DNA from 3 places in the Bartonella sp. Raccoon60 genome. Region 3 is predicted to be linked to each of the others. Evidence: predicted binding sites of a transcription regulator. Region 3 holds the regulator's gene; each other region holds the start of a gene.
The links. The regulator HrcA, encoded in region 3, represses chaperone genes, less so after heat shock. The targets are predictions, from matches to a motif close to GTTAGCACTCNCNNNNNGNGAGTGCTAAC.
Positions count from the first base shown of each region.

Region 1: a site for HrcA is predicted at 5,647-5,675, ahead of groES (co-chaperone GroES). Genes of this name have one in related genera too.
Region 2: a site for HrcA is predicted at 2,985-3,013, ahead of groES (co-chaperone GroES). Genes of this name have one in related genera too.

Region 1 is NZ_CP019786.1:1,227,866-1,238,101, forward strand. Features, by position in the region: partial or broken gene trhO (oxygen-dependent tRNA uridine(34) hydroxylase TrhO) at 250-1,163, opposite strand; partial or broken gene Bra60_RS05425 (ferredoxin--NADP reductase) at 1,646-2,475, opposite strand; gene Bra60_RS05430 (zinc ribbon domain-containing protein YjdM) at 3,051-3,404, opposite strand; gene groL (chaperonin GroEL) at 3,602-5,245, opposite strand; gene groES (co-chaperone GroES) at 5,302-5,598, opposite strand; gene fumC (class II fumarate hydratase) at 5,887-7,275, shown strand; gene Bra60_RS05450 (alpha-D-glucose phosphate-specific phosphoglucomutase) at 7,303-8,931, opposite strand; gene Bra60_RS05455 (peroxiredoxin) at 9,139-9,663, shown strand; gene hisS (histidine--tRNA ligase) at 9,788-10,236, opposite strand, start outside.
Region 2 is NZ_CP019786.1:1,200,554-1,210,789, reverse strand. Features, by position in the region: gene Bra60_RS05335 (alpha-D-glucose phosphate-specific phosphoglucomutase) at 1-1,357, shown strand, start outside; gene fumC (class II fumarate hydratase) at 1,385-2,773, opposite strand; gene groES (co-chaperone GroES) at 3,062-3,358, shown strand; gene groL (chaperonin GroEL) at 3,415-5,058, shown strand; gene Bra60_RS05315 (zinc ribbon domain-containing protein YjdM) at 5,256-5,609, shown strand; gene Bra60_RS05310 (ferredoxin--NADP reductase) at 6,185-7,015, shown strand; gene trhO (oxygen-dependent tRNA uridine(34) hydroxylase TrhO) at 7,499-8,416, shown strand; gene Bra60_RS05300 (type III PLP-dependent enzyme) at 9,057-10,190, shown strand.
Region 3 is NZ_CP019786.1:1,535,389-1,545,624, reverse strand. Features, by position in the region: gene Bra60_RS06800 (copper chaperone PCu(A)C) at 1-240, shown strand, start outside; gene Bra60_RS06795 (response regulator transcription factor) at 791-1,513, shown strand; gene Bra60_RS06790 (sensor histidine kinase) at 1,553-3,325, shown strand; gene grpE (nucleotide exchange factor GrpE) at 3,721-4,383, opposite strand; gene hrcA (heat-inducible transcriptional repressor HrcA) at 4,504-5,574, opposite strand; gene rdgB (RdgB/HAM1 family non-canonical purine NTP pyrophosphatase) at 6,102-6,749, shown strand; gene hemW (radical SAM family heme chaperone HemW) at 6,746-7,945, shown strand; gene dapE (succinyl-diaminopimelate desuccinylase) at 7,996-9,162, opposite strand; gene Bra60_RS06760 (M48 family metallopeptidase) at 9,367-10,098, opposite strand; gene Bra60_RS06755 (alpha/beta hydrolase) at 10,133-10,236, opposite strand, start outside.

The DNA.
Region 1 (10,236 bases), 310 kb from region 3:
AACCAGCGGACACCCACAGGCACGTGCGACTTTGGGCAACATCGCGTATAAAGCCAATTTTTATTCATTTCAATCATTTTTTTTAATTTTAAAACTTTTTTAACTTTTAATCAAAAATGATGCAAAAAAGAAACAGATCACTCGGAAACAAGAACAAGCTTGTATCCTTATTATCTGTATATCTAACCATAAATTAGAGAATGTTCAGTCTTAAAATATTCTTTTTTAAAATGATATAAAAGAAGGCTTTTATTGTTCACAATGAGGATACGCTGCACGCAATTTTAATAATTGAAATTGTCTATGACGTTCCCGAAAGCGTTGTCTATCACTTTCATCCCGCGTATTATAACAAGCATCACAAGAGACACCTTCTTCATAATGAGAGGATAGCTTATCTTCAGCACTAAGAGGGGAACGACAGGCGCGACACAATTCGCGTCCACATTCTTCGAGACCATGTCCTACAGAAACACGCTCATCAAAAACGAAACACTCTCCTGCCACAAACTGTTTTCCTTTGGGATAGTTTCCAAATATTTGAGGATACCACCTTTTAAGTGATAAACTTGATCATAACCAAGGCTACGGACATAAGCGGTTGATTTTTCACACCGAATACCCCTGTACAAAACATAGCAATTTTCTTTTTCTTTTCAAATCGCTTTCATGTTTCATAATCCACTCAGGAAATTCACGAAATGTTTTAATACAAGGATCAATGGCTCCTTGAAAACTCCCAAGCGCATATTCATAATCATTCCGTGTATCGATTAAAAGTGTTTCTTCATCTTGGATAAGAGCATTCCAGTCTTCAGGTGCTACATACGTTCCAACAACTTTTAACGGATTAACATCTTCAATCCCCATTGTTACAATTTCTTTTTTTAGCCGCACCTTCAAACGATGAAAGGCATTTTTGAAGCCCATGAATATTTAATCTCGGGCATTTGAAATGTAGGCTCTGCAGTGATAAAATCTATTAACTTTTCAATTGCACTGCAGGAACCAGCAACAGTGCCGTTGATTCCCTCTTTTGCTAAAAGAAGAGTTCCCTTAATGCCATTTGTCTGACATAAATTCAGCAAAGGCTTTTGCAATTGACTATAATGCTTCAAATCTGCAAAGCAATAAAGAGCAGCAACTTTAAATTTCTTTTCCATAACATCGACATAACGCGGGTTTTATTTAATTTCAAGAACTATTCGTCCTTTTCTTTTATATTATTCTGTCATTTGCTTCTACACGCAGAATATCTTTTTATGAAAAGAGAACACCCTTATCAAAAGAAAATGACACTATCCAGCATCACAGCTCCTCAGTTATTATGATTATAAAGGTAATTATTTTTCCTACCCATAGGCGCATTTCAAATAAGAAAGACAGGACAAGTTATGCATATCTTCATTTTCAGCCGAAGTTGCTGATGAAATCACTCTTCTTCAAATCCTGAATTATCTCTTGTTCAAATATAATTTTTCTTACAGAAAGCTATAATAATATAAGAATACCTTACCACTTTCTGTGTTCATCTAATAAATAGAGTTCACAAAGAGAATTTATTGAAATGTTTCCTCATATCGATCGGAATGGAAAAATTAAAAAACGAATGAGCACCTTTTATTCTGTAAAACAGGTTGCTCTTTTATCCCACAAAGGCCCGTTCCACAACATAAGTCGCCGGGGCATTATTGGCTCCTTCAACAAGACCAAAGGTTTCACATATCCTAGCACAATCTTTCAGCATTGCCATCGAACCACAAATCATAACACGGTCTTCCGTAGGATTGATTTTCGGCAATCCAGTTCTTTCAAAAAAAGCACCGCTTTCCATAACAGTGGTAATGCGTCCCATATATTCTGAAGGTTCGCGGGTGGTCATAGGATAAAATTTCAACTGTTTTACATATTCACCAACTAACGGATCATGCTCTAAAGAAGCAACAGATCTTTCGCATATGTCAGTTCATTACACACACGCGTTGTTTGAATAAGCACCACCTGGGAAAATTTTTCATATGTTTCGGGATCACGAATAAGACTTGCAAAAGGAGCAACACCTGTCCCTGTTGAAAGAAGATAAAGACGTTTTCCAGGGATAAGAGCATCAAGAACTAAAGTTCCAGTCGATTTTTTACGCATTAAAACTGTATCACCAATTTTAATTTTTTGAAGATGTTCTGTTAATGGTCCTCCTGGAACCTTGATCGAAAAAAATTCGAGCTGTTCATCCCAATATGGGCTTGCAATTGAATAAGCGCGATAAATTGGCTTTTCTGCATTCGGCAAACCAATCATAACAAATTCGCCCGAACGAAAACGAAAGCTTTCCGGACGATTAAGGCGAAATTTAAATAAATTATCCGTATAATGATGAACCTCTTGGACAGTAAGCGCAAACACATTTTCAGGAATTGGAAAATTTAAAGCAACATTCTCGATATTTGACTGAACATTGGTTGCTGATGCGCTCATAAATTCTTCCTTATATTTTGATACAACATTTAATAACACATTTTATAAATAGTATAATCCCTGCATAATCATCTACTGATATTTTTTTACAATATAAACTATTGATTCAATAGTTTATATACTGAATTAAGAATAGATATGTATTATACCATGAATGCAAAAGGAAAAAAATGGAATAACGAATAGTAAAGTCAAGTGCAACAGTAATAACTGTAATCTTATAGAATTCTGATAAAAGATATTTTGTCTCTCATTCGGCATCCATTGCATTCTTCACCAATGACTTAAATTCTTAACAAACAAGATCCAAAACACAATACTATTTTACTATTATGCTCTCTCTTCTTTTACTGACTCTGCTCATAAACTTTTGATATGAATAACTATTTTTTCAAAAAAACTTATGGAGTGCATAAAAAACAGTACAGGAAGAAAAGAAGAATATTTCTCTCTCTATAATAAAGAGCAAGTAAGAATTGGATACTTTCTTGCAAAATAAAAATGAGTATTTTGACGCTCTTTTCTCTCTCTTCCTTCCTTTTATTATTGAAAAAGAGAGCATCAGTGTAGGATGATCATTTTTTGGTATTAAACTTTTTTACAAATTCTGACTTTAAAGCCATCTGACCAATTCCAGGTATTTTGCAATCAATATTATGATTTCCCTCTACCAAACGAATATTCTTAACCTTTGTACCGCTTTTTAAAACAGATGAAGACCCCTTCACTTTAAGATCTTTAATGACCATCACGCTATCACCATTTGCTAAAAGCTGACCATTAACATCATAAACTTCAAAAGAGATAGGAAGCTTTTCATTCTTGTTTTGAGGCCACTCATGCGCACATTCAGGACAAATAAAACGACTATTGTCTTCATAAATATAAAGACCATCACACTGAGGACACTGAGGCAATTGAGCATACATCCCGCCTTTGTTCAAGAGAAATTATTGATCGTAAATCATGCATCCAATAAAACAAGAAAAAAGATCTATTGAACACAAGATATACTGAAATGAGCAAAGCAAAAATTTGTTAGCTGATTTGGTCATAAAATGAAAGAACAAGCATAAGAAAAACGGGCCAGTAGGCCCGTTTTTCTTTTATCTTTGACGAAGGCGACTTAGAAATCCATTCCGCCCATTCCGCCCATTCCACCACCGCCCATTGGAGGCATTGGTGTCTCTTTCTTTGGAAGTTCAGCAACCATTGCTTCTGTTGTGATAAGAAGGCTTGCAATCGATGCAGCATTCTGTAAAGCAGAACGGACAACTTTTACTGGGTCAACAATTCCTAAAGCAATCAAGTCACCAAATTGCCCTGTCGCGGTATTGTAACCAAACGTATCTGAATTATTTTCCAGCACCTTGCCAACAATAATTGCCGCTTCTTCACCTGCATTCATCGCGATTTGACGTGCTGGCGCTTGTAAAGCACGGCGTACAATGTGGATACCAGCCTCTTGATCAGGATTCTTTCCTTTGACAGTCAATGCATTTGCAGCACGCAAGAGTGCAGTTCCACCACCAGCAACAATACCTTCTTCTACAGCTGCTCGTGTCGCATTCAAGGCATCATCAACACGGTCTTTCTTTTCTTTCACTTCAACTTCTGTTGCACCACCAACACGAATAACGGCAACACCACCAGCAAGTTTTGCGAGTCTTTCTTGCAGTTTTTCACGATCATAGTCAGAAGTTGTTTCTTCAATCTGTGCTTTAATCTGGTTAACACGTGCAGTAATTTCAGCCTTATGCCCAGCACCATCAATAATGGTTGTGTTTTCTTTAGTGATATTAACTTTCTTTGCACGTCCAAGCATATCTAAGGTAACATTTTCAAGCTTAATGCCAACATCCTCAGAAATAACCTGACCCGATGTTAAGATAGCAATATCTTCTAACATCGCTTTACGGCGATCACCAAATCCTGGAGCTTTAACAGCAGCGATTTTCAAACCACCACGCAATTTATTAACCACGAGGGTTGCCAAAGCCTCACCTTCCACATCTTCTGCGATAATAAGGAGAGGTTTACCGGATTGCACAACTGCTTCAAGAACAGGAAGCAAAGATTGCAAATTAGACAGTTTCTTTTCGTGAATCAGGATATAAGGATCATCAAGATCAGCAACCATCTTTTCAGCATTTGTCACAAAGTAAGGAGACAAATAGCCACGGTCAAATTGCATACCTTCAACAACTTCTAATTCAGTTTCAGCTGTTTTCGCTTCTTCCACTGTGATGACGCCTTCATTGCCCACTTTTTCCATAGCATCGGCAATCATTTTCCCAATTTCAACAGCACCATTTGCGGAAATCGTTGCAACTTGCGCAATTTCTGCTGAAGTTTGAATTTTTTTTGCTTTTTTGAAAAGATTTTCAACGACTTCTTCAACAGCTGCATCAATCCCACGCTTGAGACACATTGGGTTCATCCCAGCAGCAACAGCCTTTACACCTTCTTGTACGATTGCTTGTCCTAAAACAGTAGCTGTTGTTGTTCCATCACCTGCAATGTCATTGGTCTTCGAAGCCACTTCACGCAACATTTGCGCGCCCATATTTTCGAACTTATCTTCCAATTCAATTTCTTTTGCAACAGATACACCATCTTTTGTAATACGAGGCGCGCCAAATGATTTATCAATTACCACATTGCGCCCTTTAGGGCCGAGCGTTACCTTAACAGCATTAGCAAGGATATCAACACCGCGCAATAAACGCTCACGCGCTTCACGGCCAAATTTGACTTCTTTAGCAGCCATTTAATTTCTCCTTGGAGTTGTCTTAAATAATCAAATAAAATAATTGAGAAATTGGATTAACCCAAAATTCCCATAATATCAGACTCTTTCATGATTAAGAGGTCTTCACCATTAATCTTAACTTCAGTTCCAGACCATTTGCCAAACAAGACGCGATCTCCTGCTTTCACTTCTAGAGGAACGCGCTTTCCATTATCGTCGAGAGCACCACTCCCAACCGCAATAATCTCACCCTCTTGAGGTTTTTCCTTTGCTGTATCAGGGATGATAATCCCACCAGCTGTTTTATTTTCAGATTCAACCCGACGAACAACGACACGATCGTGAAGTGGGCGGAATTGTATATTAGCCATGTTTTATATCCTTAAAACTTAATATAACTGAATTAATCTTAAGTTCCTATTAGCACTCTCTTGCGACGAGTGCTAACAATAAAACAAATATAAAAATGCCTTGTTACAATGTCAAGGGTTCTCAATAAAAATTAATCTGCACCTTTTTGTCGTCCTCCGTTTTCTCTCGTGGAAAATTTGAGCAATAGTCTTGTTAACTGTTTTCCATTATAAAAAATTTTAGCACTTAATTTTTCTTTGATTAATCTATAGTATAAAAAACTTAAATGAATCATCATAGGGGTCGTCATGCTTACAACTCGTCAAGAAACTGATAGTTTTGGAACAATCGCCGTACGTAATGATCGTTATTGGGGAGCACAAACGGAACGTTCCCTTCATCATTTTAATATAGGGATAGAAAAACAACCCTTGACCGTAATTTATGCCTTAAGTCTTATTAAAAAAGCCGCAGCTCTCGTTAATATGGAAAAAGGCAAACTTCCGCAAAATATCGGGCAAACGATTGTTACCGCAGCTGATGAAGTCCTTGCAGGAAAATTCGATGCTCATTTTCCTCTTTCTGTTTGGCAAACAGGCTCCGGCACACAAAGCAATATGAATGTCAATGAAGTCATTGCCAACCATGCTAATGTCCTTTTGGGAGGAGCTCTTGGAAGCAAAACACCAGTTCACCCGAATGATCATGTGAATATGAGCCAATCCTCTAACGATTCCTTTCCCACAGCCTTACATATTGCCACCACACTGCAAACACGCCAACATCTGTTACCAGCTCTTGATGCCCTTATTGCGAGCCTACAGAAAAAAGAAAAAGAATTTACCGACATCATCAAAATCGGGCGAACCCATACTCAAGATGCAACACCTCTTACATTAGGACAAGAATTTTCAGGCTATCGTACCGCTCTAGAAGCCAATCGCACACGAATTGAAACAGCACTCACCGATGTTCAAATGCTTGCTCAAGGAGGCACAGCCGTCGGAACAGGTCTCAATGCTCCATCGGGCTTTGATAAAGCATTTGCCGAAACAATAAGCACTCTTACAGGGATCCCTTTCAAAACCGCTCATAATAAATTTGAAGCGCTCGCTCATCACGGAGCTCTTACGCATTTTCATGGCAGCCTCAATGCCTTAGCAGCTGACCTGTTCAAAATTGCCAATGACATTCGTTTCTTAGGATCGGGACCTCGTTCAGGATTAGGTGAGTTGAACCTTCCAGAAAATGAGCCAGGTTCTTCTATCATGCCGGGAAAAGTCAATCCAACACAATGTGAGGCTTTGACCATGGTTGCTTGCCAAGTCTTTGGCAACCATAGCTGCATCACATTTGCTGCCAGCCAGGGACATTTTGAACTCAATACCTATAAGCCAGTTATTGGATATAATGTATTGCAATCACTTAATCTTTTAGGAGATTGTATGCGCTCTTTTGAGACATATTGTATCCAAGGATTACAAGCAAATAGAGAGCATATTCACGCTTTGATGGAACGTTCTCTCATGTTGGTTACTGCTCTTGCTCCAGAAATTGGATATGAAAAAGCCGCTGAAATTGCTAAAACAGCCTATAAAAATGGGACAAGTCTCCGTGAAGAAGCTTTAAAAGCAGGTGTTTCTGCTGCTGATTATGATCGACTTGTTGATCCTCAAAAGATGATTCATCCACAATAAGAGAAGAATTATTGCCAAAAAAAACGTTTATGTAATAATATCGGGCTGTTCTCGTCCTAAATGATGTTTGATTTTTAACACCTCAAAAGCAGCTTGCTTTAAAGGATGAAGAGCTTGTTGTGGATCTTGATTATGCTTACGGGGATCTCCCTCATACTGTTCAAGATAAAGCCGAACAAGAGCTCCTGTTGTTCCCGTCCCAGAAAGACGAACCACTAAACGTGCCCCATTGTCAAAAAAAATACGGACCCCTTGCCGTATACTCACACTATGATCAATGGGGTCATGATAAATAAAATCATCGGCTTTTTCGACCGTTAATCCAGCTACTTTTGTTCCTAGCTCTGGTAAGCATGCGGATAATTGTTCTACCATTGCAAAAGCTTTGTGGGACTCCACCTCTTCATAATCATATCGTGAAAAATAAAAACGTCCATAGGTACGCCAATGCTGTTGAGCAATTTGCGCCACTGTTTTTTTTGTAACAGCAAGAAGATTCAACCAGAATAAAACAGCCCATAATCCATCCTTTTCGCGCACATGATCCGACCCTGTGCCAAAGCTTTCTTCCCCACAAAAAGTTATTTTTCCAGCATCAAGGAGTGTTCCGAAAAATTTCCACCCCGTTGGCGTTTCAAACAAATTCAATCCTTTTTTCTCTGCAACACAATCGACAGCACGCCCAGTTGGCATAGAGCGTGCAACGCCCACAAGACCTCGTCGATATCCTTTAATTAAAGAAGCATGATCAGCCATAATCGCAAGAGAATCAGAAGGAGTGATAAATTGTTGGCGACCAATAATAAGATTACGATCTCCATCGCCATCAGAAGCAGCTCCCAAGTCAGGCCCTTTCTCTGACATTAATAAATCATATAAATCCTTAGCATGAACCAAATTCGGATCTGGATGTTTGCCACCAAAATCCGGTAAAGGCGTTCCATGAACAACTGTTCCTTCAGGAAATCCTAAGCATTTTTCAAAAATTTCTTGCGCATAAGGGCCCGTCACAGCATGCATTGCATCAAACCGGAAGTTTAATCCCTCAGAAACCGCTTGAGCAATACACTCAAAATCAAAAATTTCCTGCATCAGCGCACTATAATCTGCAACGGGATCGATCACATCAACCTGCATAGACCCAATAAATACCGTTCCTTGCCTATCTAAATCGATCTCTGAAACGTCAACAATTTTATAAAAAGACAAATGTTGTGATGCAGCAAAAATAGCATTACACAAAGAAGTAGGTGCTGGTCCCCCATGAGAAATATTATATTTTATCCCGCAATCACCCTGTTCTCCTCCAGGATTATGACTTGCCGAGAAAATAATACCACCATGAGCATGATACTTGCGAATAAGATGCGAAACAGCAGGTGTAGATAAAATCCCGCCTTTACCGACTTTAATAAATCCAACACCATTGGCAGCAGCCATTTTTAACACGATCTGAATAAGCGTCCGATTTAAATAGCGTCCATCTCCTCCCAAAATGAGCAATTTTCCCTTAAGAGGTCCCACAGTATTAAAAATAGATTGAATAAAATTTTCAACATAATGAGGCTGTTGAAAAGTCGATACCTTTTTGCGCAAACCAGACGTTCCAAGCTTTTGATCTTTAAAAGCCGTTGTCGAAATAATATTCACCGTCATGAAATAATATTCGCCGTCATACTGACACCTGCAAAGCATAATGACTTAATTGAAACATGAATACTCCCTTAAAATTGATTATTAATTTCTCTTGACGCAAACATAAAATACCTGCAAATTAAAGAAACTATACGACATCCTTAAAGATAAAACAAAACTCAAAATTGTCGGAAATACCCTTCTTATATAAAGCACAGGAGTGCAATCATGTTTAGAAAAAAAGTTCCCAATGTTACCTTCCACACACGTGTTCGTGATGAATCAGTGAGTGGCGATAATCCTTATCGGTGGCAAGATGTCAACAGCGACACTTATTTCAAAGGAAAACGGGTTATTCTTTTCTCCCTGCCCGGAGCCTTTACACCTACTTGCTCAACTTTTCAACTTCCTGATTTTGAAAAACTCTATGATGAATTTAAAAAAGTAGGTATTGATGAAATTTATTGCGTTTCCGTAAATGATGCTTTCGTTATGAATGCATGGGGAAAAGACCAAGGCATTAAAAATGTGAAACTTATTCCCGATGGATCGGGTGAATTTACACGGAAAATGGGAATGTTGGTTGCCAAAGATAATATCGGTTTTGGTATGCGGTCATGGCGCTATGCTGCTGTGATTCAGGATGGCATAATTGAACAATGGTTTGAAGAGCCAGGCATATCAGACAATTGTGCCACAGATCCTTACGAAGTCTCCTCACCACAAAATATTTTAAAGATCCTACAAGGGTAATTGTAGCGGTTATTTTCCCACCCGATTTTTCTCTCCCTTCCCTTATTTTTTATATAAAAAAGGGAAGGGACTTTTAAGTTTTTTCCGTTCCTAAAGATTTTATGATTTTTGAGCCTTAAAGATTCTATGATCTTTGAGAAATGAGAATATTTTGAACTGTTTGAACGAGTTGATCTTCATCGACAGTTATTTGTGCTGGTCGACTCTCACGCCATGTTTGATTATCTTTAATTTCGTGGGATAAACGTGCTCCCTCGACCAAATCTTTGATCTGAATTTTTCCTTCTTGGCGCTCTTGTGCCCCCTGAATAACTACACACGGCGCACGACGCCGATCAGCATATTTCATCTGTGCTTTAATCCCTGATGCACCTAAATAGAGTTCAGATCGAATCCCCGCTTGGCGTAAACGCATGACCATTTTTTGATAGCGTACGAGAGCTTCTGGTTCTTTATCCATCATTAAAACCACAACGGGACCTATCGTTTCCTTCACAGGAAGTTTGCCAAGATTTTGCAAAGCAGATATCAAACGTGAAACACCAACAGAAAAACCTGTTGCTGGAATATTTT
Region 2 (10,236 bases), 330 kb from region 3:
TACACCTGCTGTTTCGCATCTTATTCGCAAGTATCATGCTCATGGTGGTATTATTTTCTCGGCAAGTCATAATCCTGGAGGAGAACAGGGTGATTGCGGGATAAAATATAATATTTCTCATGGGGGACCAGCACCTACTTCTTTGTGTAATGCTATTTTTGCTGCATCACAACATTTGTCTTTTTATAAAATTGTTGACGTTTCAGAGATCGATTTAGATAGGCAAGGAACGGTATTTATTGGGTCTATGCAGGTTGATGTGATCGATCCCGTTGCAGATTATAGTGCGCTGATGCAGGAAATTTTTGATTTTGAGTGTATTGCTCAAGCGGTTTCTGAGGGATTAAACTTCCGGTTTGATGCAATGCATGCTGTGACGGGCCCTTATGCGCAAGAAATTTTTGAAAAATGCTTAGGATTTCCTGAAGGAACAGTTGTTCATGGAACGCCTTTACCGGATTTTGGTGGCAAACATCCAGATCCGAATTTGGTTCATGCTAAGGATTTATATGATTTATTAATGTCAGAGAAAGGGCCTGACTTGGGAGCTGCTTCTGATGGCGATGGAGATCGTAATCTTATTATTGGTCGCCAACAATTTATCACTCCTTCTGATTCTCTTGCGATTATGGCTGATCATGCTTCTTTAATTAAAGGATATCGACGAGGTCTTGTGGGCGTTGCACGCTCTATGCCAACTGGGCGTGCTGTCGATTGTGTTGCAGAGAAAAAAGGATTGAATTTGTTTGAAACGCCAACGGGGTGGAAATTTTTCGGAACACTCCTTGATGCTGGAAAAATAACTTTTTGTGGGGAAGAAAGCTTTGGCACAGGGTCGGATCATGTGCGCGAAAAGGATGGATTATGGGCTGTTTTATTCTGGTTGAATCTTCTTGCTGTTACAAAAAAAACAGTGGCGCAAATTGCTCAACAGCATTGGCGTACCTATGGACGTTTTTATTTTTCACGATATGATTATGAAGAGGTGGAGTCCCACAAAGCTTTTGCAATGGTAGAACAATTATCCGCATGCTTACCAGAGCTAGGAACAAAAGTAGCTGGATTAACGGTCGAAAAAGCCGATGATTTTATTTATCATGACCCCATTGATCATAGTGTGAGTATACGGCAAGGGGTCCGTATTTTTTTTGACAATGGGGCACGTTTAGTGGTTCGTCTTTCTGGGACGGGAACAACAGGAGCTCTTGTTCGGCTTTATCTTGAACAGTATGAGGGAGATCCCCGTAAGCATAATCAAGATCCACAACAAGCTCTTCATCCTTTAAAGCAAGCTGCTTTTGAGGTGTTAAAAATCAAACATCATTTAGGACGAGAACAGCCCGATATTATTACATAAACGTTTTTTTTGGCAATAATTCTTCTCTTATTGTGGATGAATCATCTTTTGAGGATCAACAAGTCGATCATAATCAGCAGCAGAAACACCTGCTTTTAAAGCTTCTTCACGGAGACTTGTCCCATTTTTATAGGCTGTTTTAGCAATTTCAGCGGCTTTTTCATATCCAATTTCTGGAGCAAGAGCAGTAACCAACATGAGAGAACGTTCCATCAAAGCGTGAATATGCTCTCTATTTGCTTGTAATCCTTGGATACAATATGTCTCAAAAGAGCGCATACAATCTCCTAAAAGATTAAGTGATTGCAATACATTATATCCAATAACTGGCTTATAGGTATTGAGTTCAAAATGTCCCTGGCTGGCAGCAAATGTGATGCAGCTATGGTTGCCAAAGACTTGGCAAGCAACCATGGTCAAAGCCTCACATTGTGTTGGATTGACTTTTCCCGGCATGATAGAAGAACCTGGCTCATTTTCTGGAAGGTTCAACTCACCTAATCCTGAACGAGGTCCCGATCCTAAGAAACGAATGTCATTGGCAATTTTGAACAGGTCAGCTGCTAAGGCATTGAGGCTGCCATGAAAATGCGTAAGAGCTCCGTGATGAGCGAGCGCTTCAAATTTATTATGAGCGGTTTTGAAAGGGATCCCTGTAAGAGTGCTTATTGTTTCGGCAAATGCTTTATCAAAGCCCGATGGAGCATTGAGACCTGTTCCGACGGCTGTGCCTCCTTGAGCAAGCATTTGAACATCGGTGAGTGCTGTTTCAATTCGTGTGCGATTGGCTTCTAGAGCGGTACGATAGCCTGAAAATTCTTGTCCTAATGTAAGAGGTGTTGCATCTTGAGTATGGGTTCGCCCGATTTTGATGATGTCGGTAAATTCTTTTTCTTTTTTCTGTAGGCTCGCAATAAGGGCATCAAGAGCTGGTAACAGATGTTGGCGTGTTTGCAGTGTGGTGGCAATATGTAAGGCTGTGGGAAAGGAATCGTTAGAGGATTGGCTCATATTCACATGATCATTCGGGTGAACTGGTGTTTTGCTTCCAAGAGCTCCTCCCAAAAGGACATTAGCATGGTTGGCAATGACTTCATTGACATTCATATTGCTTTGTGTGCCGGAGCCTGTTTGCCAAACAGAAAGAGGAAAATGAGCATCGAATTTTCCTGCAAGGACTTCATCAGCTGCGGTAACAATCGTTTGCCCGATATTTTGCGGAAGTTTGCCTTTTTCCATATTAACGAGAGCTGCGGCTTTTTTAATAAGACTTAAGGCATAAATTACGGTCAAGGGTTGTTTTTCTATCCCTATATTAAAATGATGAAGGGAACGTTCCGTTTGTGCTCCCCAATAACGATCATTACGTACGGCGATTGTTCCAAAACTATCAGTTTCTTGACGAGTTGTAAGCATGACGACCCCTATGATGATTCATTTAAGTTTTTTATACTATAGATTAATCAAAGAAAAATTAAGTGCTAAAATTTTTTATAATGGAAAACAGTTAACAAGACTATTGCTCAAATTTTCCACGAGAGAAAACGGAGGACGACAAAAAGGTGCAGATTAATTTTTATTGAGAACCCTTGACATTGTAACAAGGCATTTTTATATTTGTTTTATTGTTAGCACTCGTCGCAAGAGAGTGCTAATAGGAACTTAAGATTAATTCAGTTATATTAAGTTTTAAGGATATAAAACATGGCTAATATACAATTCCGCCCACTTCACGATCGTGTCGTTGTTCGTCGGGTTGAATCTGAAAATAAAACAGCTGGTGGGATTATCATCCCTGATACAGCAAAGGAAAAACCTCAAGAGGGTGAGATTATTGCGGTTGGGAGTGGTGCTCTCGACGATAATGGAAAGCGCGTTCCTCTAGAAGTGAAAGCAGGAGATCGCGTCTTGTTTGGCAAATGGTCTGGAACTGAAGTTAAGATTAATGGTGAAGACCTCTTAATCATGAAAGAGTCTGATATTATGGGAATTTTGGGTTAATCCAATTTCTCAATTATTTTATTTGATTATTTAAGACAACTCCAAGGAGAAATTAAATGGCTGCTAAAGAAGTCAAATTTGGCCGTGAAGCGCGTGAGCGTTTATTGCGCGGTGTTGATATCCTTGCTAATGCTGTTAAGGTAACGCTCGGCCCTAAAGGGCGCAATGTGGTAATTGATAAATCATTTGGCGCGCCTCGTATTACAAAAGATGGTGTATCTGTTGCAAAAGAAATTGAATTGGAAGATAAGTTCGAAAATATGGGCGCGCAAATGTTGCGTGAAGTGGCTTCGAAGACCAATGACATTGCAGGTGATGGAACAACAACAGCTACTGTTTTAGGACAAGCAATCGTACAAGAAGGTGTAAAGGCTGTTGCTGCTGGGATGAACCCAATGTGTCTCAAGCGTGGGATTGATGCAGCTGTTGAAGAAGTCGTTGAAAATCTTTTCAAAAAAGCAAAAAAAATTCAAACTTCAGCAGAAATTGCGCAAGTTGCAACGATTTCCGCAAATGGTGCTGTTGAAATTGGGAAAATGATTGCCGATGCTATGGAAAAAGTGGGCAATGAAGGCGTCATCACAGTGGAAGAAGCGAAAACAGCTGAAACTGAATTAGAAGTTGTTGAAGGTATGCAATTTGACCGTGGCTATTTGTCTCCTTACTTTGTGACAAATGCTGAAAAGATGGTTGCTGATCTTGATGATCCTTATATCCTGATTCACGAAAAGAAACTGTCTAATTTGCAATCTTTGCTTCCTGTTCTTGAAGCAGTTGTGCAATCCGGTAAACCTCTCCTTATTATCGCAGAAGATGTGGAAGGTGAGGCTTTGGCAACCCTCGTGGTTAATAAATTGCGTGGTGGTTTGAAAATCGCTGCTGTTAAAGCTCCAGGATTTGGTGATCGCCGTAAAGCGATGTTAGAAGATATTGCTATCTTAACATCGGGTCAGGTTATTTCTGAGGATGTTGGCATTAAGCTTGAAAATGTTACCTTAGATATGCTTGGACGTGCAAAGAAAGTTAATATCACTAAAGAAAACACAACCATTATTGATGGTGCTGGGCATAAGGCTGAAATTACTGCACGTGTTAACCAGATTAAAGCACAGATTGAAGAAACAACTTCTGACTATGATCGTGAAAAACTGCAAGAAAGACTCGCAAAACTTGCTGGTGGTGTTGCCGTTATTCGTGTTGGTGGTGCAACAGAAGTTGAAGTGAAAGAAAAGAAAGACCGTGTTGATGATGCCTTGAATGCGACACGAGCAGCTGTAGAAGAAGGTATTGTTGCTGGTGGTGGAACTGCACTCTTGCGTGCTGCAAATGCATTGACTGTCAAAGGAAAGAATCCTGATCAAGAGGCTGGTATCCACATTGTACGCCGTGCTTTACAAGCGCCAGCACGTCAAATCGCGATGAATGCAGGTGAAGAAGCGGCAATTATTGTTGGCAAGGTGCTGGAAAATAATTCAGATACGTTTGGTTACAATACCGCGACAGGGCAATTTGGTGACTTGATTGCTTTAGGAATTGTTGACCCAGTAAAAGTTGTCCGTTCTGCTTTACAGAATGCTGCATCGATTGCAAGCCTTCTTATCACAACAGAAGCAATGGTTGCTGAACTTCCAAAGAAAGAGACACCAATGCCTCCAATGGGCGGTGGTGGAATGGGCGGAATGGGCGGAATGGATTTCTAAGTCGCCTTCGTCAAAGATAAAAGAAAAACGGGCCTACTGGCCCGTTTTTCTTATGCTTGTTCTTTCATTTTATGACCAAATCAGCTAACAAATTTTTGCTTTGCTCATTTCAGTATATCTTGTGTTCAATAGATCTTTTTTCTTGTTTTATTGGATGCATGATTTACGATCAATAATTTCTCTTGAACAAAGGCGGGATGTATGCTCAATTGCCTCAGTGTCCTCAGTGTGATGGTCTTTATATTTATGAAGACAATAGTCGTTTTATTTGTCCTGAATGTGCGCATGAGTGGCCTCAAAACAAGAATGAAAAGCTTCCTATCTCTTTTGAAGTTTATGATGTTAATGGTCAGCTTTTAGCAAATGGTGATAGCGTGATGGTCATTAAAGATCTTAAAGTGAAGGGGTCTTCATCTGTTTTAAAAAGCGGTACAAAGGTTAAGAATATTCGTTTGGTAGAGGGAAATCATAATATTGATTGCAAAATACCTGGAATTGGTCAGATGGCTTTAAAGTCAGAATTTGTAAAAAAGTTTAATACCAAAAAATGATCATCCTACACTGATGCTCTCTTTTTCAATAATAAAAGGAAGGAAGAGAGAGAAAAGAGCGTCAAAATACTCATTTTTATTTTGCAAGAAAGTATCCAATTCTTACTTGCTCTTTATTATAGAGAGAGAAATATTCTTCTTTTCTTCCTGTACTGTTTTTTATGCACTCCATAAGTTTTTTTGAAAAAATAGTTATTCATATCAAAAGTTTATGAGCAGAGTCAGTAAAAGAAGAGAGAGCATAATAGTAAAATAGTATTGTGTTTTGGATCTTGTTTGTTAAGAATTTAAGTCATTGGTGAAGAATGCAATGGATGCCGAATGAGAGACAAAATATCTTTTATCAGAATTCTATAAGATTACAGTTATTACTGTTGCACTTGACTTTACTATTCGTTATTCCATTTTTTTCCTTTTGCATTCATGGTATAATACATATCTATTCTTAATTCAGTATATAAACTATTGAATCAATAGTTTATATTGTAAAAAAATATCAGTAGATGATTATGCAGGGATTATACTATTTATAAAATGTGTTATTAAATGTTGTATCAAAATATAAGGAAGAATTTATGAGCGCATCAGCAACCAATGTTCAGTCAAATATCGAGAATGTTGCTTTAAATTTTCCAATTCCTGAAAATGTGTTTGCGCTTACTGTCCAAGAGGTTCATCATTATACGGATAATTTATTTAAATTTCGCCTTAATCGTCCGGAAAGCTTTCGTTTTCGTTCGGGCGAATTTGTTATGATTGGTTTGCCGAATGCAGAAAAGCCAATTTATCGCGCTTATTCAATTGCAAGCCCATATTGGGATGAACAGCTCGAATTTTTTTCGATCAAGGTTCCAGGAGGACCATTAACAGAACATCTTCAAAAAATTAAAATTGGTGATACAGTTTTAATGCGTAAAAAATCGACTGGAACTTTAGTTCTTGATGCTCTTATCCCTGGAAAACGTCTTTATCTTCTTTCAACAGGGACAGGTGTTGCTCCTTTTGCAAGTCTTATTCGTGATCCCGAAACATATGAAAAATTTTCCCAGGTGGTGCTTATTCAAACAACGCGTGTGTGTAATGAACTGACATATGCGAAAGATCTTGTTGCTTCTTTAGAGCATGATCCGTTAGTTGGTGAATATGTAAAACAGTTGAAATTTTATCCTATGACCACCCGCGAACCTTCAGAATATATGGGACGCATTACCACTGTTATGGAAAGCGGTGCTTTTTTTGAAAGAACTGGATTGCCGAAAATCAATCCTACGGAAGACCGTGTTATGATTTGTGGTTCGATGGCAATGCTGAAAGATTGTGCTAGGATATGTGAAACCTTTGGTCTTGTTGAAGGAGCCAATAATGCCCCGGCGACTTATGTTGTGGAACGGGCCTTTGTGGGATAAAAGAGCAACCTGTTTTACAGAATAAAAGGTGCTCATTCGTTTTTTAATTTTTCCATTCCGATCGATATGAGGAAACATTTCAATAAATTCTCTTTGTGAACTCTATTTATTAGATGAACACAGAAAGTGGTAAGGTATTCTTATATTATTATAGCTTTCTGTAAGAAAAATTATATTTGAACAAGAGATAATTCAGGATTTGAAGAAGAGTGATTTCATCAGCAACTTCGGCTGAAAATGAAGATATGCATAACTTGTCCTGTCTTTCTTATTTGAAATGCGCCTATGGGTAGGAAAAATAATTACCTTTATAATCATAATAACTGAGGAGCTGTGATGCTGGGATAGTGTCATTTTCTTTTGATAAGGGTGTTCTCTTTTCATAAAAAGATATTCTGCGTGTAGAAGCAAATGACAGAATAATATAAAAGAAAAGGACGAATAGTTCTTGAAATTAAATAAAACCCGCGTTATGTCGATGTTATGGAAAAGAAATTTAAAGTTGCTGCTCTTTATTGCTTTGCAGATTTGAAGCATTATAGTCAATTGCAAAAGCCTTTGCTGAATTTATGTCAGACAAATGGCATTAAGGGAACTCTTCTTTTAGCAAAAGAGGGAATCAACGGCACTGTTGCTGGTTCCTGCAGTGCAATTGAAAAGTTAATAGATTTTATCACTGCAGAGCCTACATTTCAAATGCCCGAGATTAAATATTCATGGGCTTCAAAAATGCCTTTTCATCGTTTGAAGGTGCGGCTAAAAAAAGAAATTGTAACAATGGGGATTGAAGATGTTAATCCGTTAAAAGTTGTTGGAACGTATGTAGCACCTGAAGACTGGAATGCTCTTATCCAAGATGAAGAAACACTTTTAATCGATACACGGAATGATTATGAATATGCGCTTGGGAGTTTTCAAGGAGCCATTGATCCTTGTATTAAAACATTTCGTGAATTTCCTGAGTGGATTATGAAACATGAAAGCGATTTGAAAAAGAAAAAGAAAATTGCTATGTTTTGTACAGGGGGTATTCGGTGTGAAAAATCAACCGCTTATGTCCGTAGCCTTGGTTATGATCAAGTTTATCACTTAAAAGGTGGTATCCTCAAATATTTGGAAACTATCCCAAAGGAAAACAGTTTGTGGCAGGGAGAGTGTTTCGTTTTTGATGAGCGTGTTTCTGTAGGACATGGTCTCGAAGAATGTGGACGCGAATTGTGTCGCGCCTGTCGTTCCCCTCTTAGTGCTGAAGATAAGCTATCCTCTCATTATGAAGAAGGTGTCTCTTGTGATGCTTGTTATAATACGCGGGATGAAAGTGATAGACAACGCTTTCGGGAACGTCATAGACAATTTCAATTATTAAAATTGCGTGCAGCGTATCCTCATTGTGAACAATAAAAGCCTTCTTTTATATCATTTTTAAAAAAGAATATTTTAAGACTGAACATTCTCTAATTTATGGTTAGATATACAGATAATAAGGATACAAGCTTGTTCTTGTTTCCGAGTGATCTGTTTCTTTTTTGCATCATTTTTTGATTAAAAGTTAAAAAAGTTTTAAAATTAAAAAAAATGATTGAAATGAATAAAAATTGGCTTTATACGCGATGTTGCCCAAAGTCGCACGTGCCTGTGGGTGTCCGCTGGTTCTCAAATGGTGGGATTAACCGGTACGGTACCTGGAACTAACCGCTCCAGTCATTCTTATGACCAATCAAAAGAATGAGGACATCTTGAAGCAACGACGGTGCGGGCCTTTCTGGTGTCTTCCAGCTGTTCAAATGCTGGGGTAACTAAAGAGGCACACCTCATTGCCTTCAGTGCGGAATTGGCTTCTCAACTCCAATCAAAAAGGCAGACAACGTAGAACAATGCGGTTTTCGCGCTGTTTTTTCGTGGCATGCAATGCTTATTTCTTCCCGGTTGTTTTTAATCGGGTGAGAGAGTGGATGTATGTCTTTTGTTTTTTTGCTATTGGCAGCGTTTGCTGCTCATTGGCGTAAAGTTAGGGATGTCTTGTCCCTAGGGAGAAGTGCAAATGGCAACGCAACGTATTCGCGATTTTCTTGCAACGCATCGTTCTGAAGGGCCCTGTTTGGTTGTTGATCTTGATGTTGTTCATGAAAATTATTTAAATTTTGAAAAGGCTCTTCCACAGTCACGTATTTTCTATGCAATCAAAGCAAATCCAGCACCTGAGATTTTGCGCTTGCTTGTTTCTTTAGGATCGTCTTTTGATGCTGCTTCTGTAGCAGAAATTGAAATGGCTTTAGCGGCAGGTGCTACAGCTAATCGTATTTCTTTTGGTAATACGATTAAGAAAGAGCGCGATATTGCGCGTGCGCATGCGCTTGGTATTTCACTTTATGCCATTGACTGTTTTGAGGAAGTAGAAAAAGTTGCTCGTGCTGCACCGGGAGCTCGTGTTTTTTGCCGCGTTCTTACTGATGGAGAAGGAGCAGAGTGGCCGTTATCGCAAAAATTTGGCTGTGTTCCTTCTATGGCTGTTGATGTCTTACGTTATGCGCATCACTTAGGTCTGCAGGCCCATGGTGTTTCCTTTCATGTGGGTTCTCAGCAGACAGATTTGAATGCATGGGATCGTGCTTTATCGGATACAGCTTTTGTTTTTAAATCTTTGGAACAAGAAGGTATTCAGTTGCAATTAGTGAATATGGGCGGTGGTTTTCCGACACGTTATTTGAAAGATATTCCAACAGTGCAAACCTATGGTATGTCCATTTTTGATGCATTGAAAAAATATTTTGGGAATCGTATTCCTGAAACAATTATCGAGCCAGGGCGCGCGATGGTAGGTAATGCGGGTGTTATACGCACAGAGGTTGTTTTGATCTCTAAAAAAGGAAAAAATGATAACGTCCGTTGGGTTTATCTTGATATTGGCAAATTTAATGGTCTGACTGAAACTATGGATGAAGCCATTCGCTATCCTATTGAAACGGCTCATGATGATCAAGCAATGGAACCATGTATTTTAGCTGGTCCGACGTGCGATTCGGCAGATATTATGTATGAAAAAACGCCTTATTTGCTTCCTCTTTCTTTAACAATAGGTGATGAACTCTTGATTCATGGGACCGGTGCTTATACAACAACTTATGCATCTGTTGCATTTAATGGTTTTGAACCTTTACGATCGTATGTAATTTGAGATTTTGTATAAGGTACCTCTCTATTTTTGCCTAATGGGGTGTTTA
Region 3 (10,236 bases):
CATTCTATGTCAGTAACTAATAATATTATGCAAATGAAAAAGATACCAAATGGCATTGAAATTCCAGGAAAGGGTGAAATCATCCTTAAACCTGGCGGTAATCATATTATGTTTATAGGGCTTTCAAAACCATTTCAACACAATGAAAAAATTAATGCAAAATTAATTTTTGAAAAAGCAGGAATAATCGAAGTTGACTTTTTGGCCAAAACAACAGGAGCAACATTTCCTTCTAAATAAGTTTTTTCGTAATTATTTAATTTGATTATGTTAAAATTCCCAATATTTCACTTTCTTATAAGATGTATACTTTTGTAAAAAGTCCTATTATCTTTCATTTATCACTGTAAACAAAACAACACTTTGCAAATAATCATTCATTATCTCCCTTTTAATCTTAATATTCCTTTTTCTATCTCAAGTTGAAATTTATCAAATGTACCTTCAAAATTGTTTCCTTTTTCGCAAAAAGTGCACTTTTTTGATATTATTATAAACTATTATTTTAAATAACAGATAGATAAATTGAATAAACTTACTCTATTTTTTTAGGCAGAAACAGAGTAAAATTTGATAAAAAACATCTTAATAAAAATTTTATATCGAAAAAAGGGATCTTAATACGCACACAAGCATTACAAAATTGTAAAGAAAAATAACCTTTGCTACAAAACAAAAGGTTCTTGTCTTTGCTACAATTTGTTCCATATTTGTTTTGCAAATAAAATGTGAACTCCCATATATATAATATGAAAGGTTCGCTTCTATAGTGAGAAAGGTTTAAGAAACCATGAAAGATACTCCAACCGTCACCCAAACGATTGTACTGGTTGACGATGATTGTAATATTTTAACATCTTTATCTTTTGCCCTTGAAACAGAAGGTTATCGGGTTGAAAGTTATACAGATGGATCAGCTGCACTTAAAAACTTAACACTTCACCCTCCACATTTAGCTATTTTTGATATTAAAATGCCACGAATGGATGGTATGGAGCTTTTGCGCCGTTTGCGTCAAAAATCTGATCTTCCAGTTATTTTTCTAACCTCTAAAGACGATGAAATTGATGAACTTTTTGGTCTCAAGATGGGAGCTGATGATTTCATTACAAAACCTTTTTCTCAACGTCTTCTTATTGAGCGAGTAAAAGCTGTTTTGCGTCGTTCTAATGCTCGCAACCAACCACTTCCGGTAGGCACAACACCAGCTTCTTCTCTCAAACGTGGTGATCTTGTTATGGACCAAGAACGCCATATATGTACATGGAAAAACAAACCTGTTATATTAACAGTTACAGAGTTTTTAATTCTGCAAACTTTAGCGCAACGGCCAGGAGTTGTTAAAAGTCGTGATGCTTTAATGGATGCTGTCTATAACGATCAAATTTATGTAGATGATCGTACCATTGACAGCCACATTAAGCGTTTGCGTAAAAAATTTAAACAAGTAGATAATGATTTTGCAATGATTGAAACGCTTTATGGTGTAGGTTACCGTTTTCATGAAGTATGAAACCATTTTGCCACAATAGGTTAAACGGCGAAGAACTCGATGAGAAAAAATACTCTACTAAATAAATCATCAAATAATACTTCTCCGATACAGCTTTCTATGTTTTTTCATTTGTATTTTCAGATACAGCGACTTTTGAGACAATTGTTCTTTTCCAGTCTCACACGCCGTATTGTGATTTTAAATCTTGCTGCCCTTGGTATTCTAGTTATAAGTATTTTGTATCTTAACCAATTTCGTAATGGTTTGATTGAAGCAAAAATTGAAAGTTTACGCACCCAAGGAAAAATTATTGCTGGAGCTATTGCTGCTTCTGCAACAATAGACACAAACTCTATTTTAATTGACCCTCAAAAACTGTTGGAATTACAAGCTGGAGAAAGTGTTACACCAATGCTTCAATCCACTGATACTTGGGATTTTCCCATTAATTCCGAACAAGTTGCTCCACTTTTACGACGTCTTATTACACCAAAAACAACAAGAGCACGGATATATGACCGTGACGCAACTTTGCTTCTTGATTCACGTGTTCTTTATTCGAGTGGTGAGGTTTTTACTTATGATTTACCTCCTATCCAAACAAAACAAAATTTATGGGAGCACTTAAAATTATTGTTTTTTAATACACTCTATGGCAACGGTATTGCTGTTGATAGAAGACAAGCAAAAGATAATGAAGCTCTTCATCCTGAAGTTTATCTAGCATTAAATGGCTCTTCTGCCACTGCTAAACGACGTAACAGGCAAGGTCAATTAATTGTTTCAGTTGCTGTACCTGTTCAACGTTATCGTGCAGTCGTTGGTGCTCTTTTGCTTTCAACTATTGGTACAGACATTGATGATATTGTGGAAAGTGAAAGATTAGGAATTTTTAAAATCTTTGCCGTTGTTGGAAGTGTTTTCTTGGTTCTTTCTCTATTTTTAGCTCATACTATTGCGCATCCACTAAGTAAATTATCTTCCTCCGCTAATCGCGTGCGTCATGGTCGCAGTAAGAGAATAACAATTCCTGATTTTTCAAAACGTGAAGATGAAATTGGTCGTCTTTCTACCTCTATTCGTGATATGACCAACGCTCTTTATACACGCATTGAAGCCATTGAACGTTTTGCAGCCGATGTAAGTCATGAATTAAAGAATCCTCTTACCTCGCTGCGCAGTGCCGTTGAAACATTACCACTGGCTAAAAATAAAGCACAACAGACACAATTACTTGAAATTATCCAACATGACGTGCATCGCCTTGATCGTTTAATTACCGATATTTCTGACGCATCGCGATTAGATGCAGAACTTGTTCGCGAAACTGCTAAAATAGTTGATATGGGTTCATTGTTAAAAAGCCTTATTCAAGCTATTCGTGAAATCCATTGTAATAAACAAAATATTGATATTAATTTGAATATTATTCCACGAATTAATGGCAAACCTTACCTAATTGTAGGGCATGAATTACGTTTAGGGCAGGTGATTTCCAATCTCATTGAAAATGCACGTTCTTTTGTACCTCGTAAAAATGGTAAAATTTGTATTACAATGAAAAATAATGCTTCAAATCTCATTTTAACTGTCGAAGACAATGGACCAGGTATTCGTTCAGAAAATATTGAACGTATTTTTGAACGTTTCTATACTGATCGGTCAGGCAAAGATGCTTTTGGGAAACATTCAGGTCTTGGCCTTGCAATTAGTCAGCAAATCATTGAAGCTCATAATGGAACTCTCATGGCTGAAAATATTATTGATCCCAAATCTAAAAAAGAAAAAATTGGTGCTCGATTTATTATCACCCTTCCACTTACCAAATAATTTCCCTTTCAAATGAAAAAGAAAATAATAATTTTCTATACTCATTTAGGTACAAAACAAGAATAATTAATTATAAATCCTCGTAAAATCAAATAATATGCAAAGATATTTTTAAATTGAAAATTAAGAAATAAGTGAAAGAGTTTAAATTCTTTATAATACAACTAATAGCTGCAGATCTCAATTAATTGAAAGCCTAAGAACTTTCTCAAATAATCTCATCGTTTTTATATCTTGAATCTCAAGTATAATTTTTTGCATAAAAGGCTCTACAAAATAATTGAATTGTTTTATATCTTCAAAATCGGAATAGTTTTAAACCATTCAATGCAATACTTTATACGAATGTAGATTTAAAAATTGGCATTTCACGATAAAATTTTTTTCCAATATATTTACACCGTTTCAGATTCAACAGAAACTTCTTTTACTGCCCCCTTAGTTACGCCAACTATTGCCGGGCGTAAGACACGTTCACCAATAATATAACCTGCTTGAACAACTTGTTGAACAGTGTTTTCTGGCACATCAGCATTGGGAATTTCAAACATTGCTTGATGGAAATGAGGATCAAATTTTTGTCCTTCTGGATCAATTTTTTTGACCCCATGACGCTCTAAAGCTGTCATCATTGCACGCTCGGTCATTTCAACACCTTCCACTAATGTTTTCAAACCGGAATTATTCTCACCTGCATCTTTTGGAATTGCTGCCAATGCGCGATGCAAATCGTCAGAAACAGACAACATATCACGAGCAAAATTAGCAATTGAATATGCTTTAGCATCAGCTACATCACGAGCTGTTCGACGTCGAAGATTTTCCATATCTGCTGCAAGACGTAAAATTTGATCTTTTAGCTGCTTATTTTCATCCTGCAAAATAACCAAAGGGTCAGCAGACTGAATTTCCTCTACCTCAGCATTTGGGTCACTTTCTCCCTCATGTATCTTTAAAAACTCATCAGAATCTTGTTTAAGTACATCACAATCAATTGGATTCTTCAAATCACAATTTTCAAATGAAGCATCAGCAAATTTGTTCTTTTCATCAAACATAAAAATTCTATTCCTTCATAAAATTTATACTCCTGATATCGAAATTTTTCAAACAAAAATCAAGAGCTTTTTACTTATCGGTTAGCACAATGATCGCTCCTAAGACAACATTCAACTATGCTAACGTAATAATTGTGATACAAGTTGAGCTGTATAATCAACCATAGGGACAATCCTTGCATAATTAAGACGTGTTGGTCCAATAACACCTACAGCACCAATGACTCTTTTCTGTGTATCACAATAAGGGGCTACCACTAAAGAAGAACCAGAAAGTGAAAATAATTTATTTTCTGAACCAATAAAAATACGCACTCCTGATCCTTCATCTGCTAAATCAAGTAACTGCGCCATGCTTTCACGTGTTTCAAGGTCATCAAACAAATATCTCAGCCGCTCTAAATCTTCTCCTGCCTTCACATCTTCAAGTAAGTTGCCCCGCCCCCGAACAATAAGATGTATTTTATTATCTGAATCTTCCCCTCCCCAGAGAGCTAAACCAGTTTCAACAAGATGTTGAGACAATTGATGAAGAGCAGCTCGTGTCTCTGAGCATAAACGTGCAACTTCTGCTTTTGCTTCATTAAGTGTACATCCCTGTATATGAGCATTGAGAAAATTTGTTGCTTCTGTCAATTGTGCATGAGTCACACCTTCTGGTAACTGAATAATACGATTCTCAACATCGCCTTTTTGTGTCACTAAAATTGCAAGAGCGTGTTCTCTATCAAGACGTACAAACTCGATATGTTTCAGTGTACCTTCCTGTTTCGTTGCGAGAACCAATCCTGCTCCTCGTGAAAGATCCGAAAGAATTTGACTTGCTTGAATTAAAAAATGTTCAACTGATTGTGCATTACCAACTTCTTTAACTTTATTTTCAATGTTTTCACGTTCCTCGGTTGGTAAATCACCTACTTCCATAAATGCATCAACAAAAAATCGCAAACCTGATTGTGTTGGCATTCTCCCTGCAGACACATGCGGCGCATAAATTAAACCAAGATGCTCAAGATCACTCATTACATTGCGAATTGTTGCAGGTGATAACGTTTGTTGTAAAAGGCGCGAAAGATTACGTGAACCCACCGGTTCACCATCATTAAGATAAGCCTCAACAATATGACAAAAAATATCACGTGAACGCTTATCAAGATTTTTTAAGGAGTCATCAAGGGATATTTTCTTCATCACAACTGTTTCACTATTTTAAAAATCCTTCTTTATTATATAAGATTATATAAGTTTTTCAAAGATATGGTCAAATAATCTAAATACAGTGCAAAAAATATATCGAATATCTATTACAATAATACCATTATTAAATATGAATAATCACCTAAAAATAAATATAAAAATATGCAGAATTATGTCTCATGAAAATAAAAAATAATTCTTTTTATAATTATCGAACTGATGACAAATACAGCTCATTGTACTCTGCAATAAATTTTTAAAAATCATTTGAAATTTATTCTTTACGATATATAAAATATTAATCCATGCTATAAAAATTTACAAATTAAAATTGATATCAATTTTATTATTTAATGAATCAATACATTGATATAAAAAATTTAAGCAACTACTAAAAAATTTTAATGATGTTGCATTGTTTCGTTGTATGCGAATTGTCAAAATCACTGTTACCAATTTTTATTCTATAAATAAACGCTGAGTTAAACCGAGATTATTGCCTTATTTCAGGAAACATACACATGAGAAATATCACAATCAAAAAACTTATTATTGCTACGCATAACACTGGTAAACTCCATGAAATTACCACATTGATTGCTCCTTTTGGTATAACAACACAATCGGTAAAAGAACTTGGCTTGCCCGAACCAAAAGAAACAGGAACAACATTCGAAGAAAATGCTTATATCAAAGCTTTTGCAGCCGCAAAAGCCACAAATTTTCCTGCTTTATCTGATGATTCCGGCATGGAAATAGACGCCTTAAATGGTGCACCCGGTGTTTATACAGCTGATTGGGCTCTCCAACCCGATGGTACACGTGATTTTGTAAAGGCTATGCAAAAAGTAGAAAATGAATTACAAAAAGTTGACCCTCTGAAAAAAAATCAACGTAAAGGTCGATTTATATCGGTTGTTTGCCTTGCATATCCCGATGGACATGCGGATTATTTTCGCGGTAGTGTTGAAGGTACATTCATTTGGCCACCACGAGGAAATAAAGGTTTTGGCTTTGATCCTATTTTTTTACCTGATGGATACGAAAATACCTTTGGTGAAATGTCAACAGAACAAAAACACAGTTGGAAACTTCATGGTCAAACTCCTCTTTCGCATCGCGCACGGGCCTTTAAACTCTTTGCGGAAAATCTTTTAGTTCTCTCATGACGAAACCCTTTGGCATTTACATTCATTGGCCATTTTGCACGAGCAAATGTCCTTATTGTGATTTTAATTCATATGTTCGTATAAATGGAGTAGATCAACCCCGTTTTGCAAACGCTTTTGAACGTGAAATAACAACACAAGCTAAGGAAATAGGCCCTCGCCACATTACAAGCATTTTTATTGGAGGAGGAACACCTTCCCTTATGGCACCTCAAACTGTTGATCGTTTATTACAAGCTGTCGCAAAAAACTGGACAATCGATGACAAAGCTGAAATCACACTTGAAGCTAATCCTTCTAGTGTAGAAGCAAATCGCTTCCGTAGTTATCAGTTAGCAGGTGTTAACCGTTTATCTTTAGGTGTACAAGCACTCAATGATAAAGCATTACAACAACTTGGTCGTCTCCATAACGTTAAGCAAGCTCTTCATGCTATTAATTTAGCACGTGAAATTTTCCCACGTTTATCTTTTGACTTAATTTACGCACGCCCCAAACAAACACTTAAACAATGGGAAACTGAACTTTTGCAAGCCATTAATTTGGCCGCAGACCATCTCTCTTTATACCAACTCACCATAGAAGATGGAACAACCTTTAAAAAGCTTCATGCAGCAGGAAAACTGATCCTACCAGCCTCAGAGCAAGCAGCAAATCTTTATACTCTTACCCAAGAAATAACCACTATGTATGGTCTTCCAGCCTATGAAATATCAAATCATGCGATTCCTGGTGCTGAATCGTGCCATAATCTCCTTTATTGGCGTTATCATGAATATGCAGGTTTTGGTCCAGGTGCCCATGGACGTTTTATTAAGCAGTCACTAAAAAATTCCTCTTTTTTTTCAGAAACATTTCCATCCAAAATTGAAAATCATAGCCGGTATGTCACAATAAACGAAAAACATCCCGAAAATTGGCTTGAGTTAGTAGAAACCAAAGGTCACGGTTGTATTGACGCAGAACGCTTGTCTCAAGAACAACAAGCCAATGAAATGCTACTCATGGGTATGCGTCTTTCAGAAGGACTTGATCTAGCACGCTATGAAACTTTAAGTTGCCAAAGTTTATCGCGAAAAAAACTGATCCGTTTACAACAACAAGGATTAATTGAAATAACGGACAAACAACATTTAAAAGCCACAACAACCGGACGCATTCTTCTTGATCATATTATTGGTCAATTAGCAAACTAAAATCTTTAAAGTTTCATCTTATCATGTCACTAAAATAATCACCACTCTATTTACGCAAAAAAATCGGTGATAAAACGTTCATAAATAGAAGTTAGATTTTCTATAGCATCAAGAGTCACACATTCATCGACCATATGCATAGTTTGCCCTGGCAAACCAAATTCAACAACCGGACAATAGTCTTTAATAAAGCGCGCATCCGATGTGCCACCAGAAGTCGAATACTCTGGAATATTTCCTGTTACACTTTTAATAGCATTCGACAAAATTCCAATTAATTTATCATTTTTGGTCAAGAAAACACCCCCTAAACCATATATCCATTCAAGCTGATAATATGGTACTTGATCATTTTCAGAGTGTACAGAAGCAAGGCGCTTCTCAATTTCAGCAACGAGTGTTTCTTTTGTCCAAAGATCATTATAACGTATATTAAAGCGAATAACTGTTTGTGCTGGTATAATATTTACAGACAAATTTCCTGTATCAATACTTGTCAATTCTAAATGACTTGCTTGAAAATCCTTTGTTCCTTGATCCAAAGCAGTTTGTGTCAACGCTTGAATAAGCTTACTTGCTAAAGGCAATGGATTTGCTGCTCGCTCGGGAAAAGCAACATGACCTTGGCGACCTTTAATCGTAATAATACCAGAAATCGATCCTCGCCGTCCAATTTTGATCATATCACCAACAATATTGACGCTTGTTGGCTCACCCACAATAGCCGCATTCCATTTTTCACCTTTTTGTACTGCCCATTCTAAAAGCTTGACTGTACCGTTTATCGTGGGACCTTCTTCATCACCGGTTATTAAAAAACTTACCATTCCCTTGAGTGTTTTTTTCTTCAGAAACCGAGCCATCGCCGCTATAAAACAAGCAATCCCACCCTTCATATCAACAGCACCTCGCCCATATAATTTTCCCTGGCTTATTACTCCCTCAAAAGGAGGATAAGTCCAGTTTTCTAATTCACCGGGTGGTACTACATCACTATGGCCAGCAAACATAAGATGTGGACCTTCACTACCTATCTTTGCATAAAGATTTTCAACATCTTCTGTATTTTTATCAACAAAAATAGGACGCTCAACACAAAACCCCATTTTTCTCAAAAAGTGCTCCAAAGTCGATAAAGCACCCGCTTCATGCGGTGTAACAGAAGGGCAACGAATAAGTGTCTGTAAAATTTGAACAGGATCTGTAAGAACAAACATAAAAGCTATTCCAATCTAAAAAGAACAATTTTAAAAAAGCTAAACTTAATTATACAAAAGATTAAAGTGAAAACCTTGAATCTATAAAAATAAAACTTCGTTATTTCATCCCCCTATAGTTCAGAATATATAACAGAACACTATCCAGTAGACAAAAACAATACAAATATAGATAAAGAAGCGCATTTTTACATTATTTTTACATTAGTGAAAATTAATCCCTTGAAGTGTATGGCCATTTTTCTTTAACCAAACTTGATAGGTTTTCCTTTCAGGACAAAGTTTTTCACAAAGAGACCAAAATCGTTTTCCATGATTCATCTCAACAAGGTGAGCTACTTCATGGGCAACAACATACTCAACAACTTCTTTTGGCGCCATAATAAGACGCCATGAAAAAGAAAGACGACCATCTGTTGAACATGATCCCCAACGACTTCTAGTGTCCTTATAACTAATTGATTTAACCTTGCGCCCTACCTTGCGTGCATAATGAACCACTAACGGTGCTATAATAATTTTAGCCTGTTTCTTCAAAACATCAGCAACGTGTCTTGGAAGATGCTCTAATCGACTATAAATAACGATTTGTGATTCTTGTTCAGCATTCCCTGTAATAATTTCAGCTACTCCACGTTCCTCTTTACGCAATATAATATGTAAAACCCCCAATATAGGAATTCGTGAACCTTCTTTGAGATGAAAGCCTTCATTGATCATTCCTCCATGATGAGCAAAACGTTTTTCAATCCAAGATCGATGACTTTCAATAAACCATTCAATCATTCTTCGTTCTACTGCAAGCGGAGTGGTCAAATAAATTCCTTGCCTGGCTATATCAACACGCAAGGTAAAGCGACGTGCATTCTTGCGTTCTTTTACCCACAAAGGTATACGACGATTAGAGAGAATAAAGTCTTGTTCATACATAGCCATATATCATGTCTCTTATAATCAATGAACATAACCTTTATTCAGCATTGATTCGATCAATCAAAGATATCAACACCTTCTCAAGACACTTCAAATCTTGGGGACGTGAAAATTGGTGATCCGCATCACGCACAAGTGTTA